Regions from separate parts of the Paenibacillus sp. FSL E2-8871 genome, predicted to be linked through region 2. Evidence: riboswitches for the same ligand, from Rfam matches in the RefSeq annotation. Region 2 holds a riboswitch; the other holds the start of a gene.
What was found. A riboswitch is a leader RNA that binds a small molecule or an ion and turns the genes downstream of it on or off. The one in region 2 is predicted to bind cyclic di-AMP.
Positions count from the first base shown of each region.

Region 1: another riboswitch for cyclic di-AMP. It lies ahead of NYE25_RS21575 (C40 family peptidase); the one in region 2 lies ahead of NYE25_RS16565 (alpha/beta fold hydrolase).

Region 1 covers NZ_JBBOBV010000001.1:4,741,311-4,748,914, reverse strand. The annotation lists gene NYE25_RS21585 (hypothetical protein) at 1-450, shown strand, start outside; cyclic di-AMP (ydaO/yuaA leader) riboswitch at 665-803, shown strand; gene NYE25_RS21580 (C40 family peptidase) at 857-1,285, shown strand; cyclic di-AMP (ydaO/yuaA leader) riboswitch at 1,645-1,786, shown strand; gene NYE25_RS21575 (C40 family peptidase) at 1,792-2,283, shown strand; gene NYE25_RS21570 (GNAT family N-acetyltransferase) at 2,539-3,024, shown strand; gene NYE25_RS21565 (c-type cytochrome) at 3,152-3,508, shown strand; gene NYE25_RS21560 (4a-hydroxytetrahydrobiopterin dehydratase) at 3,600-3,887, opposite strand; gene NYE25_RS21555 (hypothetical protein) at 4,116-4,409, opposite strand; gene motA (flagellar motor stator protein MotA) at 4,616-5,419, shown strand; gene motB (flagellar motor protein MotB) at 5,403-6,221, shown strand; gene rluF (23S rRNA pseudouridine(2604) synthase RluF) at 6,321-7,022, opposite strand; gene NYE25_RS21535 (sensor histidine kinase) at 7,012-7,604, opposite strand, start outside.
Region 2 covers NZ_JBBOBV010000001.1:3,650,468-3,658,071, forward strand. The annotation lists gene NYE25_RS16545 (exosporium glycoprotein BclB-related protein) at 1-109, shown strand, start outside; gene NYE25_RS16550 (cysteine desulfurase family protein) at 250-1,362, opposite strand; gene mnmH (tRNA 2-selenouridine(34) synthase MnmH) at 1,414-2,451, opposite strand; gene selD (selenide, water dikinase SelD) at 2,509-3,567, opposite strand; gene NYE25_RS16565 (alpha/beta fold hydrolase) at 3,724-4,533, opposite strand; cyclic di-AMP (ydaO/yuaA leader) riboswitch at 4,640-4,824, opposite strand; gene NYE25_RS16570 (hypothetical protein) at 5,046-5,219, opposite strand; gene NYE25_RS16575 (Nif3-like dinuclear metal center hexameric protein) at 5,305-6,099, opposite strand; gene NYE25_RS16580 (endo-1,4-beta-xylanase) at 6,211-7,230, opposite strand; gene NYE25_RS16585 (glycoside hydrolase family 43 protein) at 7,259-7,604, opposite strand, start outside.

The sequences.
Region 1 (7,604 bases), 1.1 Mb from region 2:
CCAGTGTTTATCTTCAGTCTAATCGAATGGGCGCTGGCTCTACTTCCGTTATACTGGCTTGCTCCAAAAATGTACGGGCTATTCTTGTCCTCCTTTCTGAACTACTCTTTGTTACTTCATCTAGTTCCATACGTATTGGCATGGCTTATATACATCTTTATCGTGCGCCTGTTCCTTCTATATATGCAGTTTGGTTATACCAGCGGCACGGGGATGTTCTCCTCCTTATTCGTTTGCTTGAAGTCGCTGATTCCGGCAATAGGAATTTCAATCATACTTGGTGCAGCAGGCCTGATCCTTTTGCTAGTGTGCGGACTAACGGGTATCTTCTGTCCTGGCCTACCAGCGCTTCTTATTCGTCAACTTTCATCACTGCCCTCAACACTCTTCAAAATGTGGGGAATTTCGGCTCAATATCATCTATGGCACAGTAAAGCATTTCCACAATAATTTGAAACATTACAGAACATAATATAAGAGTCCCGGTTCCTGAATCAGGAGTTGGGACTCTTTCGCGTTATAGACAAATTATGAGGATTTGCAAAATCGTAAAGACTTTGTTACAATAAGTCCTGTTCCATTGGTAACAAGTTTGTAATCATTTGAAACGATTTCTACATAACTTCATGTATTTGTCGTAGTCATGTCGATAAGTCACTATCTGGTGCATAAAACGCCGAATTCCTTGCACCGGGAAGTGGGGGAACCATATTTTGGGTGAATTGATCTCGCTTTGCAGTGATCATAGGGGAACCTTCTACCGAATCCTTAAGCTAACCTCACAGGCATTGGAAGGGGTACAATTTTTTTGAAGAATTTAAGAAAAGCATGCGTCGCTGCGGCGCTAGGACTTGTGATGGCGTTCTCTATTGGTGGAGGAAGTGCCTTTGCAGATTCTAAGATGGACAGTGTTATTTCAAAGACAATTGGAGTTGCCTATAAAACCGGAGGCACTAGCACTGCCGGGTTTGACTGTTCTGGATTTACTACGTATGTATTCAAGAAGGTGGGTCTTTCTTTGCCCCGTACTTCAAAAGCTCAATATAATGTCGGAACTCCTGTAGCCAAAAGTAAATTACGTTCAGGTGACCTAGTTTTCTTTAACACATTGGGCAACGGCGTATCCCATGTCGGCATTTATGTTGGAAACGGAAAATTCGCACAATCATCATCTTCATATGGCGTGACCATCACTTCACTTAGCCAGTCCTACTGGGCCAATCGCTACGTTGGTGCTAAAAGAGTAATGAGTACTTCCTCATATCAAGCTATAGCCTACGATTAATACTTCCCCACAACTATAACCTCACAATTACATTATATAGACCTGGGTTTGATTATTGACTTAATCGAATCCAGGTTTTCTTTTGCCTTATTATATTCTTTACACCTCTAGAACGGACTTTAAACACTTTTATTTGATAAAAATTTCAATAAATATAAAAATTAGTTTAATATTATCGCTTACATATGCATTTTGTCTTTAAAAAAACGAATTTTTCTGCATGATTATGTTAAAAACGATTGCCAAGCGGCACTCTGTTTGTTACAATAACTGCAGTAAGATTTTAGTAACATTTTTGTAATCATTAAGTTGTTATTTACAAAGGTTTTGTCATGTATTGATTACAAGCTATTCCTAATCAACAGTATCAGCCGAGTTTCCTAACTATTAGGAAAACGGGGGAACCAACTTTGGGTGAATTGACCTCCATTTTTAGAGGGGTCATAGGGGACCTTCAACCGAACCCTTAAGCTAACCTCGTAGGCATCCGGAAGGGGTATAAACTTTTGAAGAAGAAGCTAGCAGCAGCAGTACTTAGCTTTTCCATTATTTTCACCATCGGAGCAGGAAGCGCTTTCGCGGATTCCAAAATGGATAAAGTGATCGACAAGACCATCGGAACTAAGTACGTATCCGGCGGCATCTCCACAAATGGATTTGATTGCTCCGGATTTACAATGTATGTATTTGATAAAATTGGTATAAACCTACCACACCAATCAGGTTCCCAGTATCAAATGGGCACTGCTATCTCCCAAGATGATTTAAGATCTGGAGATCTTGTATTCTTCAATACAAGTGGTAAGGGTGTCTCCCATGTCGGTATTTATGTCGGTGAAGGCAAGTTTGCACACGCATCTTCCTCACGCGGTGTAACGATTAGCTCCCTGAGTGATAGCTACTACGTGAAACGCTACATCGGTGCTAAACGAATTATGAGCACGGATGCTTATCATTCTGTTGCTTCTGAGACAGAAGATAATGATGATGTTCAATAAGTAAATCGTACATAGGCTCTTTTCCAAGATGTTGATTCTTGGGGAAGAGCTTGTTTTTTGTCTTATTTAGTATTTACCCCTCTCAGAATTTGTAAAACAATAATCCTCATAAATTTCTGAGTCGACCATGCCTCTTTTTGTATATAATTAGTTACAAGCATAAACGCCTTCGATGTCCTTATAAGGACCATAAGTATTTTAAGCTAGAAATATAAGACATTTAAAGTTCCCCCGTGAAAGGAGGTCCTTGACCTTATGATAAATCCCTCTGTTACTTTTCATGTAGCGCCTATGGAGACCAGTCACGCGGAAGAGATTTGCAACTGGGATTACACTGCCCCTTATAATATTTACGGCTGGATGCCGTGGGAGCAAATGCAGGCTCTTGGAATCGAGTTCGGTGACCCTCAGCTACGGAATGAGCAATATGTCTCCATCTTAAATGGGCAAGGGATTTTGTGTGGATTCGCGCAGTTGTTTCCATTGGAAGGTGTTGTTCGCTTGGGGATTGGTATGCGCCCTGATCTATGCGGTCAAGGTCTAGGAAAAATATTCATGGATGCAATCGTGCAAGCAGCCTTAATTCGTTATCCTGAGCGTGAGATTGATCTAGAGGTATTGACCTGGAACCAGCGGGCAATCCGAACTTACCAAAAGTGTGGATTTACGATTACCGATACGTATGAGCGCCTAACCCCCACAGGAAACAAACCTTTTTATTGCATGGTCTATGATAAATAATATTAAATTCCATATTTTTCAATGATTTGATGGCATTATCGTTCATTTTTTTGTCACAAACCCTATGATAACGCTTCACCTTGAGCTATAATGTAGGGAGCAGCTTACATAGAAGGGACGAACTGGGATGCAGAAATGGATCATGAGCGGTTTGTTTTTTGCCGCCTGTGCCTTTGCGGTAGTACTTATGTTTACACTTCCAGGTAAAGAAGAGGTAGCTGAACAGAATAAGCCGACGATGCCGGAAGTCCAATTGGATGCGGCAAAGGCCGAAGCAACCGTGAAAGCCAGCTGTATCACCTGTCACGGCGATCAGCTTCAAGGTGGAGTTGGACCCAGTCTTCAAAATGAAGGCGGTCAGCATGATGCTGAAGAAATCTACAGTATCGTCACTAAAGGACGAGGTCAAATGCCTTCCTTTAAAGAAAAGCTAGCCCCTGAGGAGATTGCAAACGTCGCCCTCTGGCTCTCAGAGAAAAAGTAACAGTAACTACTACCTAAGCAACTAAAAACGCCCGTGCCAGAAGATAGTTCACTATCTGCGCACGGGCGTTTATTTATGAGTTTAGGTGACACTAACGATTTTTCTCAAAGGCTTCATTAAATTCATGTGCCTCTCGAATATCTAGAGCTGTAATACCGTCTTCCTCATTTGATTTCAGTCGTAAAGTCACTGTCTTATAATCAATCGTAATATGTGGATGGTGATCAAAGGCTTCTGAAATGGTGGCTACTTCATCAACGAAAGCAATACCCTTCATATATTGGCTGAACATATATTTTCGCACCATGGTATTCTCTTCCAGCTTCCAACCTTCCAGCTTGCTGATCTGCTCACGCAGTTCTTCTTCGGTAAATAACAATTCGTTTCCTCCCTTACTAAAAATTGCAGTAAAATCCGCAGGTACCTTTACTCGTCTTATTCGTTAAACAAAACATCCCTTAGCTTCTGAGGTCCAAGGGATGTGCCAGGATAAAGGCAATATTTTCGATTAAATGTATTCAAGAATCCCAGCGATTATAACTCGGCTACACCAATTTTAACACGGGCTACTAACTACGGGCAAATTACGCCCCGCGGCCCCTTCTTCTTAAATCAAAACAACAGAGGCTAAATCCTCTTCTCCGACTAAAATATTAATGCGGTGCGTGTCCTTATCGTAGATGATAACGCCGCTCCCCACCTCAATCATAGGTTCATTACCCAGCGCGAAGAAAAGATCCTCAGCCAGTGCCTCCCATACCTCCATCTTGGATTCCTGCGGCAATTCTTGCCACTCTTCCGGATCCATTTCAAAAAATAAGTACCCATCGGAAATTCTTCCGACAGCCTCAGTCAAATCCGTTAGGATTTCACCGTAATCTCTACCATGCTTTACACCCACATGTATCACTCCGTTTTCTCCACAGATGAATAATTACTTACCTTATCCATTATAGCCGAAAAAATGACTTCACAAAAAACGGAATGATGTCGATAAATAAGAATATACGTTATTCGGTTTCGAACAGAGTGCCTTGCCGCTGTTTCAAGGATGATATACGCGGCTTTGTCGGAACACATCTTATAATCTCATGGACGAGGTGCATAATGGAAATTTCAACAATACTCGGTTTAATTTTTGGTCTAGTTGCAGTAATTTGGGGTATGATCCTCAAGCACGCTCCTCTTCACGCTTTAGCCACACCCGCTGCTTACGTTATTATCTTAGTGGGGACGGCGGCCTCCATCTTTATGGCCTTTCCAATCTCGGAGGTCAAAAAGATTCCAAGTCTGTTTAAAATAATTTTTGTCAAAAAGAAATTAATCAGTAAATCCGAATTAATTACTATGTTCATGGAATGGGCTTCTATTACACGGCGTGAAGGTCTACTGGCTCTTGAGTCTAAAGTCGATGAAATAGAAGATAACTTCCTCAGAAACGGCATGCGGATGATTATTGATGGGAATGATCAGGACTTTGTCCGCGATGTTCTCATGGAGGACATCCACGCCACAGAGGATAGACATAAAGCAGGCGCACTCATTTTCACACAAGCAGGTATGTATGCTCCTACACTTGGCGTGCTCGGGGCTGTTATCGGACTTATCGCCGCTCTGGCTGATATGAGTGATATGAACAAATTGGCTGCAGCAATCGGGGCGGCCTTCATCGCAACACTACTCGGTATCTTTACAGGTTACGTATTATGGCATCCTATTGCCAATAAGCTAAAACGACTTTCCAAACGTGAAATTGAAGTTCGAATGATGATGGTCGAAGGTCTTTTGTCCATACAATCCGGTGTATCCACTATTGCCATCAATCAGAAGCTTGCTGTCTTCCTGACACCTTCGGAACGAGCTAAGTTAAATGATGAGAAGGAGAGTGGATCGGGTGAGCAAAAAGACTAGACGACACGAAGAGCATGAAGAACACGCCGATGAATCGTGGCTACTGCCTTATTCTGATCTTATGACCCTTCTGGTAGCCTTGTTCATCGTAATGTATTCTATGAGTGCAACGGATGCCAAAAAATTCGAAGAGATGAGTCAAGCCTTCAGTTCTGCTCTTAATGGCGGTACAGGTGTTCTTGAAGAGCGGGCGGCAATGCCATCTAAGAGTCAAGAGGATTTAGGAAAAAATGATCAAATGGATAAATCAGTAACCAAGAAAAATGAACAAACAGAAATGGCTAAGCTGCGGCAAAAGGAACAAGAGGATTTAGAGAAGCTTAAGAAGCAGTTTGATCAATATATCAGCAAGAACGGCCTTACCGATCTACTCAGCACTAAGCTCAATCAATCCCAACTTATGATTACGATAAGTGATAACGCACTGTTCGCATCCGGACAGGCAGTAGTTAAAGATGATTCTCGGCAATTAGCAAAGTCCATCTCAACCATGCTGCAGCAATTCCCGGATTATGATGTAGTCGTGCAAGGACATACCGATAATATCCCTATCTCTAATAGCGACTATTCTTCCAACTGGGACCTGAGCGCCGATCGCGCCCTTCAGTTCATGAAGATTTTGCTAACAAATACGAACCTGAATCCACGGAAATTTAGTGCGATTGGATACGGGGAATACCACCCCATTTCTGAAAATACTACAGCTGTTGGACGAAGTAAGAACCGCCGGGTTGAAGTATCCATTATTCGTAAATATCAAGAAACCAAAGAGTTCTCAGGTATTGCTCCTTCCGATGAATAATGGTTATCCTATTACAAGCATAAAGAGCTGTCCCAAGGTCTTAGACCGATGGAACAGCTCTTTTTTGATACATTGTATTCAAATCTAGGCTCTTCTAGGTTATAGAAGTTCGTAGTTCAGTGTAGCTCCAAGTTCTTGCTTCTCTTCAGCAGACAGCTCACGCCATTCTCCTGTTTGTAATGCCCCTAGACGAATATTCATAATCCGAATGCGTTGAAGCTTTCTAACCTCGTAGCCAAAAGCGCTGCACATACGGCGGATCTGACGATTCTTACCCTCCGTCAAAATAATACGGAATACACGCTCTGTAATACGAGTGACCTCACAAGGTAGCGTCTTCTCACCTAATATCTTTACGCCGCTGGACATGCCGGTAATAAATGATGGCGTAATCGGTCTGTCTACAGTAACAACATACTCTTTTTCATGCCGACCTTCGGCCCGTAAAATCTTGTTAACGATGTCCCCATCGTTAGTAAGCAGAATCAATCCTTCTGAATCCTTATCGAGACGCCCAATCGGGAAGATTCGCTCATGATGACCTACAAAATCAACAATATTCCCCTTAATATGCTGCTCTGTAGTTGAAGTGATACCCACTGGCTTGTTTAACGCAATGTAAACCGTCTGGCTTGATGTTTCAAGCGCAACACCATCTATTCTCACATCATCGCCTGGAACGGCCTGACTGCCAAGCACAGCAGGTTGTCCGTTGATCGTAACTCTACCACCTTCCACCAGCTTATCTGCTTCACGGCGTGAACAGTACCCTGTCTCACTGATGAATTTATTAATTCTCACGTTGTCCTTCACTCCGTTCATCCTTAATATTAAGCCAAGGGGTATCCGTACCAGCTGCAGGCAGCTTAATCATAACAGTTGTCCCTTGACCCACTTCACTTTGTATTTCCAAATGACCCTTATGAGCCTGAATAATACGTTGGCTAATCATTAGCCCTAAGCCTGTTCCCGACTCCTTATTGGTGAAGAAGGGCTCACCCAGCTTAGGCAGCATATCCTTAGGAATTCCTTCGCCTTGATCTGAAATAAGAATGAAGACAGAATCCAAGGTATTTCTTAACTCCATTGAAATCACACCACCATCAGGCATAGCTTCAATAGCATTTTTGACGATGTTAATAAACACCTGCTTTAGCTGGTTCACTTCACAATGAACGGTGGATGGATATTCAGAGAATGTCGCACTAAACTGAATCCCAAACAAATGAGCTTGACTGTCTAATAGAGAAACCACATCACCAAGGATATCCCGCACATCTTTTTCCTGAAAATGAACAGCTTGAGGCTTGGCCAAAATTAAAAATTCACTTACGATCAGATTAATCCGCTCGAGCTCGGACAACATCAGTTCAATATGGAGGG
Region 2 (7,604 bases):
TGTAACACCTCAGACACGCCTTCTTATGGTATTCTCAGCCACTGCTACAGGTCTTACCCTTGTAAATACAGTCACTGGTTATGCAAGTGCTGGCTTTACTATCGTATAATCACTAACACAAACAAAAGCATCTGCCCTCCCCACTAAAGGAGTAACAGATGCTTTTGTTATAATATTCGATTAAAATTTCTTGATCTTTCGATCCGGAGAGACGCTATTGAGCAAACTTAGCTATCCCTGGCAATCCACTCACAACAAATACTCTTTCAGCTTACCGATAACCTCATCGATCTCCGCTTTAGTCGTATATCGTCCCACACTAAAACGAACCGCTCCCTGCCCAATACATGCTGAGACATTCATTGCCTTTAGAACAGGTGAAATCAATGTTTCTCCAGAATGACAAGCTGAACCTGTTGAGGCAGCCACATCTTCCAGCGAAGCAATCACTTCGTGACCCACCGCTCCAAGAAAACTAACGTTAAGCGTGTTTGGCAATCGCTTATGTCTATGACCATTCAGGTGAATTCTGTCGCCAAATGCCTCCTGCAATCTATCGTAGAAATAATCCGCTACTTCTTTCACACGCTCTCTGGAAGCAGAGTCCGAAGCAAGCTCACAGGCTTTTCCTAATCCTATAATATAAGGGGTGTTTTCCGTTCCGGCACGTCTCCCCTGCTCATGACCCGCTCCGTGAATTAATGGCTCGATGTGAATGCCCTCTCGGATGTACAATGCTCCAATCCCTTTTGGCGCATATAATTTATGGCCTGCCAGCGTTAGAAAATCCACCCCTAACTCAGCCACATCAAGCTCTACTTTTCCAGCGGACTGCGAAGCATCGGTATGTACAAGGACACCCCGTTCATGGCAGACCTCGGCTATTTCTTTGATCGGCTGAATCGTGCCCGTTTCGTTGTTAGAGTGCATAATGGAAACTAGTATAGTTTGGTCTGTAAGGTGATTTTTCACATCATCTACCTGCACCATTCCATACGTGTCAACAGGTACATAAGTAATCGTGTAGCCCAACTGCTCCAGATACTGACACGGTTTAATTACCGCAGGATGCTCCACAGCAGACACAATAATGTGATTGCCTTTATGTCGATACGTTTGGGCGACGCCCTTGATGACGGTATTATTCGACTCGCTGCCCCCGCCTGTAAAAAGCACCTCACCCGGTGTACAATTCAGGAAATTAGCCACCTGTGTTCTTGCTCGCTCGATTCCGACTTTAGCTTCTTGTCCCAAAGAATGACTGCTTGAAGGATTGCCAAAATGACCATAAAGATAAGGAATCATAACCTCTGCTACTTCCTTATCTACAGGTGTTGTAGCGTTATAGTCTAAATAGATCATTTGTTAATCCGAGCCTCCTCTAAACCCCTCATACTTTACGATACATAAAGCTTATACCTTCTGATTACTTAAAAAAGAGATCACCGCAGCCTCAGCTTCATCCAAATTGTTCACCTTAAAGGTAACTCTCTCAATGCCTTCATACTGAGTAGACGTATAATCGTATTTAGGATCATAGTAGTATTCTAACAGCAGCGCAACAGCCTCTCCGAACATATCAGCTTGCAAGCAACGCTCGATTTCCGCCGCAATGGGGATATGAATTCGCGATTTGATACTTCGAAATGCTGAAATGCACTGTTCTTTATATTCTTCTGGTCGATAATCCTCAAGGATTTGCTGCACTCTGGCTTGTAGTGGCATCTCAATCCAAATCTGTGTTCCAATCTCTTTCTGCTCGGCCATGAATGGGGGCATTACGACCTTCCCAATCTTTTTGCTCTCCGCTTCAAACAGTACATAAGGAGCATCCCCAAGCTTAATTAATTCCTCCATAAGGAGACTATCGAACGTTTTTTGATTGTTTGCATGAAGTCCGATCTCGCCAAAGATAGAACCGCGGTGACCTGCCATTCCTTCCAAATCCAAAACAGGATAGCTCTGTGCCTTCAGGCGGTGCAGCAGATTTGTTTTACCTGTACCCGTATTTCCATGAATGACATAAGGCTTCGCCTTGAATTCATAGGACTCCAGTTCATCGAGTATCCATTTACGGTAAGCTTTATAGCCGCCAATCAATCGGTAAGCGTGAATATCCATTAAAGAAAGTACGGTCGCAGTTGTACGGCTGCGCATACCTCCCCTCCAGCAGAATACAGCCTTGTCCCCTTGAATCGCAACAAATTCTTTGACAAAGGAAGGTAGCTTCGCGGCAGCAATCTCCAAACCGCGTTCTTTCGCAGCCTGCACACTTGTCTGTTTATACAATGTACCTACTTCAGCTCGTTCCTCATCGTCAAAAAAAGGAATATTCAAGCTCTCTGGCAATGTCGAATCTTTATATTCAGAAGGAGATCGAACGTCGATAACGGTGATCTGCTTCTTATTCTTTAACACTCTTAGTTCTTCCAGTGTAATATCCTGAAACAATGCGCTCTCTCCTCTGGTGGCTAACTTCTTAGGTCGCCTCTAAGCTGAACTACAGCGTTATTGCGCAGCTATAACTACAATCTGACCCGGATGTTCTTCCGTTACCTCTCCGATCAATGCCGCTTCCACACCTGCATCTACTAACTCTTTTAGCAAATCCTCACTTTGTTCAGGAGCAACAGAAATCAGCAGTCCACCGGAAGTCACAGCATCACACAGAATATAACGGCTTAATTGGTCCATCTCTTCCGGATAAAGAATACTGCCCTCCAAATGGGCAAAGTTATTTTTAGTGCCGCCTGGAACAAAGCCCTGCTCCGCGAGCTCTCTTACTCTTGGCAGCATCGGTACATCGCCTTGACGAATAATCAGTCCGTGATTGCTCCCTTTTGCCATTTCCGAGGCATGTCCAAGCAACCCGAATCCGGTAACATCTGTACAAGCATGTACATCATAGGGCTCCATGATTTCTGCCGCTTTTTTATTCAGTGTAGACATGACTGTCGTAAGGCGTGTAGTTTCTTCTGGGGATAGCTGATCCTTTTTAATAGAAGTCGTTAAGATGCCCACACCGATAGGTTTAGTCAAAATCAGCTTGTCTCCTACCTGCGCACCTGCATTCGTTCTTACTTTGTCCGGATGCACAAGGCCCGTAACGGCCAATCCAAATTTAGGCTCTTTATCGTCGATGGAATGTCCGCCCACAAGCGTTGCTCCTGCTTCCTGCACTTTATCTGCTGCACCGCGCAAAATGTCACCGAGAATGCTTTTGTCCAAAACAGAAATAGGGAAGGCCACAATATTAAGCACTGTAAGCGGCTTGCCGCCCATAGCATAAATATCACTTAACGCATTAGCTGCTGCAATTTGCCCAAAGGAATAAGGGTCATCCACGATCGGCGTGAAAAAATCAACAGTTTGCACTAACGCAAGATCATCACTTAATCGATATACCCCAGCGTCATCACTGGTATCCAGACCTACAAGTAGATCCGGATTAGGAACGGTTGGTGGTAGACTGCGAATAACCTGCATGAGATCGGCGGGACCGATTTTGCAGCCGCAGCCCCCTTTTGAAGATAATGAGGTCAATTTTATGGTTTCGGCTTGAGACATCATGACTCAGCTCCTTTAGATAGTTAATCTCGAATATCTTTAATCTTACATCAGTAGACAGCATTGTACAAAATACAGACATACAGAAGAACGCCCCGTAGCCAGTACATACTCCCCGGCTATGGGACGCCCCTCATTTCTCACTTACCACTAAGATCAACTAATCTGCTGAGTTTCCTGCTGTTTCTCCAAAAACCGCTGAAGTATAGCATTAAATTTCTCCGGCTGACACAGATTACTAGGATCTAATGCGTTAGGGATGATCACTAACTGAGCATGTGGCAGCTGAGACACCATATCCTTCATACAATTAACTCCAAATTCACTAAAGTCACCTACAATACATAAGGCGGGACGCTTAAAAGACTTTAAGCATCTAGTGTAATCCACATGGCTCGTAGCCAGCCTTTGCCGATACAATTCCCGTGGACGTTTATCGAGAAGTCCTCTTCTAATCTCGTTATAAGCCAGATTCCAGCGTTCCCGGTACATCATACGAATCGAAGGCAGTACAAGCTCACTTGGAGCGTAATACATTAACCAACTACAATAAGCAGCCATAAGCTGGATTTTACCGATTATCGTTGACGCCTGACTTCTACAAAAGCTATCCGCGACAACAATCGCTTTTACTCGCTCTGGATATTGTTTCGCAATATGTTGAACGACGAGCCCCCCATAGGCACTCCCAACAAAAACAGCCTCACGAATACCCAAATCATTCAATAGCATAATTATATCTAGACATTGGGTTTCAATAATCTCATTTGGGGCCTGCAGTAGTTCACCTGATTTGCCATTCCCCCGTAAATCACACAGAATCACTTTATATTTATCAGAAAAATACTCCAATTGTGGCTTGAACATACTATGTGTTAATCCATGTCCATGGATAAACACAACCGGAGTCCCTGTTCCATTGATTTCGTAATAGAGCGAAGTTCCATTCAGTTTAGCAATAGGCAAAGTTAACACCTCTTTCATAGATAGGTTCTACAACTATATCTGCTTTTTAACGCAGCAAAAAACCACAGAGGGATTCTCTGTGGCTATTCATCATCAAATACGCCATTCATCCTCTCTCCATACGCTTACGAGGTTAGCTGTCGGATTCGGGCAGTGAGAGTTGCCCTACCTGCATGGATGCATTTATGCACCTGGAACAGGATTCACCCCATAACTAGTACCGATTGTTACACTGGTTCCCAGTTGTTGGTTCCCCCGCTTTCCTTAACGGAAATTAAGCGGACTTCTTATGTAATTGTCAGTTATGTGATGAATCATACTCCGTGTAAGGTTTCTTGTAAAGTTGAGCCGTGGGCAAAATAATGTTGAAAGCCATGCTTTTCATTTCATATTAAGCATACACTTCGTTTTCTCTTTCTTTTGCTCTTGTTTACTCAATATATCTAAAAAAAGCCGAGCGGCCATCAGAGATCAATCCCTGAACCACTCGGCTTCGTTATACAATCATATGGCTACAACAGATCGGCGTTTTTCAATGCATGCTCCCAGCTCGGAAAAAAGAACAGCGCACTTCTCATAAGATCAGGATCGCTTTGCTTCACTTGTTTTTTGCTGATCGAGCTTCCATCGGTTTGAAGCTTTTTGATACGACTTAACACTTCATCAGCCTCCAAAGGAATTTCCATTGAAACACTCCTTTCTCAGTGACCTGGTTTCCAATCATTTTCTCCATAATATGCAAATTTATTCTTCATTTCGGTTTATACGAAATTAAACCAGCTGATAGACCGGTTGTTCAGCAATAAAATAAGTAGGAATCATTGGGTATTTCTGTGCCAGAACTTCAGCTAAATATTTCATTCCTGGAGCTTCACTTTCCGCATGACCTAACATAATCAGCGCTTTTAATCTGCCTTGGTGGACAGCATCCCTCACATATTCTGGAGTTTCCCATTCGGGGCCCTCGCCAGCAATAATTAAATCAAGATTGTGCTGATTAAAAAGAGGAATAGCCATCGTCCCACCTCCTCTGTAACCTACTAATATCCCCACATGTCTGCATATCTGGGATAGGTCTCCGGCAGCACGTACATAGGAGATGCCTAGCTTTCTTTTTATATACAGAGCCGCTTCACTTACCGTCATAGCTGGAATCGATAGGATTGTAGCAGTGGATTGCTGCTCAACCACATAGGCTGACCATTCAAGCTCTCGTAGCAAGCCCACCATGATCCCATCCGGTTGATGCCGATGCCAATAATCATGATAACGAAAAATAGCCAGTTCAGAACGCTCAATCAAACTCCGTTTCGCGCGAGACACAGGGTCATCCTTTAACCACTTGCTCGTCTCATGATGACTGTAAAACACACCTTCATGTGTGATCAACAAATTGGCGTTCATAGCAATCGTTCGTTCCACAACATATTGCGTAGCGCAAAATGCCGTAACCATCCCTGTAATCACCATTTCTGGATTCCCCGGCTTAAGAGTATCCACAGTCCTATCTATCTGTTCCATAGCTCCTATTAAATCTTCCAGAATCGTTCTAATTGTCACGCTCACTTTAATCCGCCCTTTGAGATCTACTCTACTAATCTATCAACGTATAAATAACCCGCCCTTAATCGATATAAGGACGGGTTCACAGTTCATTATTTGAGCAGCTTGTCCACTCTATAATTTCGTGGCAGAGGTGATAATTCGATGGAAAGCTGGCTTAGGCTTATGCCCTTCATCGAATAGGAACGGCCAGTTCTTCCGCCCACGAACAGGGAAATCATCCAGCCAGGTATAGTCATCCGCTGCTCCCCAGAACGTGACCGAACTAATCACGTCCCGGTATTCTCTCAGTAGTGCGAACATCGCTTCATATCGATCTGCTTGAAGCTCGAGCAGATCAGCAGGTACTGCCTTTAAGTCCATTCGTCTATCATCGAAACGGAACATGGATACATCCAGCTCTGTCAGTTGGAGCTGAAGTCCTAAGGATGCATATTTTTCGATCGCTGTACGAATATCATCTAGACTAGGATCGTATAAATTCCAGTGTGCCTGCAATCCGACGCCATGGATCGGCACGCCTTGTTCCAATAGCGACTTCACCAGTTTATAGATTTTGTCACGCTTTAATGGATGGGATTCATTATAGTCATTGTAGAACAACAAAGCCTTTGGATCGGCTTCATGCGCGAATTCAAACGCTTTGGCGATAAAGTCTGGGCCCACAATGTCGAGCCACTTCGACTGGCGAAGAAGTTCTTCTCCCTCATCAGCGATTACCTCGTTTACAACATCCCAAGCATAAATTTCTTCCTTATAACGTCCTACAACGGTCTGAATATGTGATTTAACTCGTGCAAGCAGAATCTCTTTGCTTACAGGTCCTCCGCCCTTATCCTCAAACAGCCAGTCCGTTGTCTGGTTGTGCCAAATCAAGGTATGTCCGCGCATCGCCATATGATGTTCCCTGGCGAAGGCAACCAGCTGGTCTGCTGCCCTAAAGTTATAAGTGTCCTCAAGTGGATGCAGACTTTCAAATTTCATCTCGTTCTCAGCGGTAATACTGTTGAAATGATAAGCAAGCAAATGCTTCTGTGATTGGATAGTTAATGGGTTGACGGCTGCGCCAATCTTGAAATCCTCTGCGAATACTGTCTTTAGTGCAGGCTCTGTAAAATCACTAGCTTGTCTCAACAATTTCCCTCCTAACAAACGCTATTCATTATGACCGATAATCGAACCAATCAAAGTGGGCAGGTACCTCAGCTACTTTACCATGACCTGTCGCGTATAAACCGATAAGAACACCTGTAAATCCATTTCCTTTTACGGCCTGTGGGGATATTGGGTATGCTGCCGCTGTAGATAGCTTATTCCATTCCTGCCCTTCCAAGGAGAACAATAAGGTGTATTCGGTAAGCTCCGCCTGTATTTTCAGATAAATTCGCTCAGCTGTAGTTGGTACTTCTGCTTCTACACGGGTTATTCCATCAATAGTTAATTGTGCTGCAATGACTCTGTGGCCATCTTTTTGCACCAAGCCAATCTCATAATGTGCATCCTCGTCC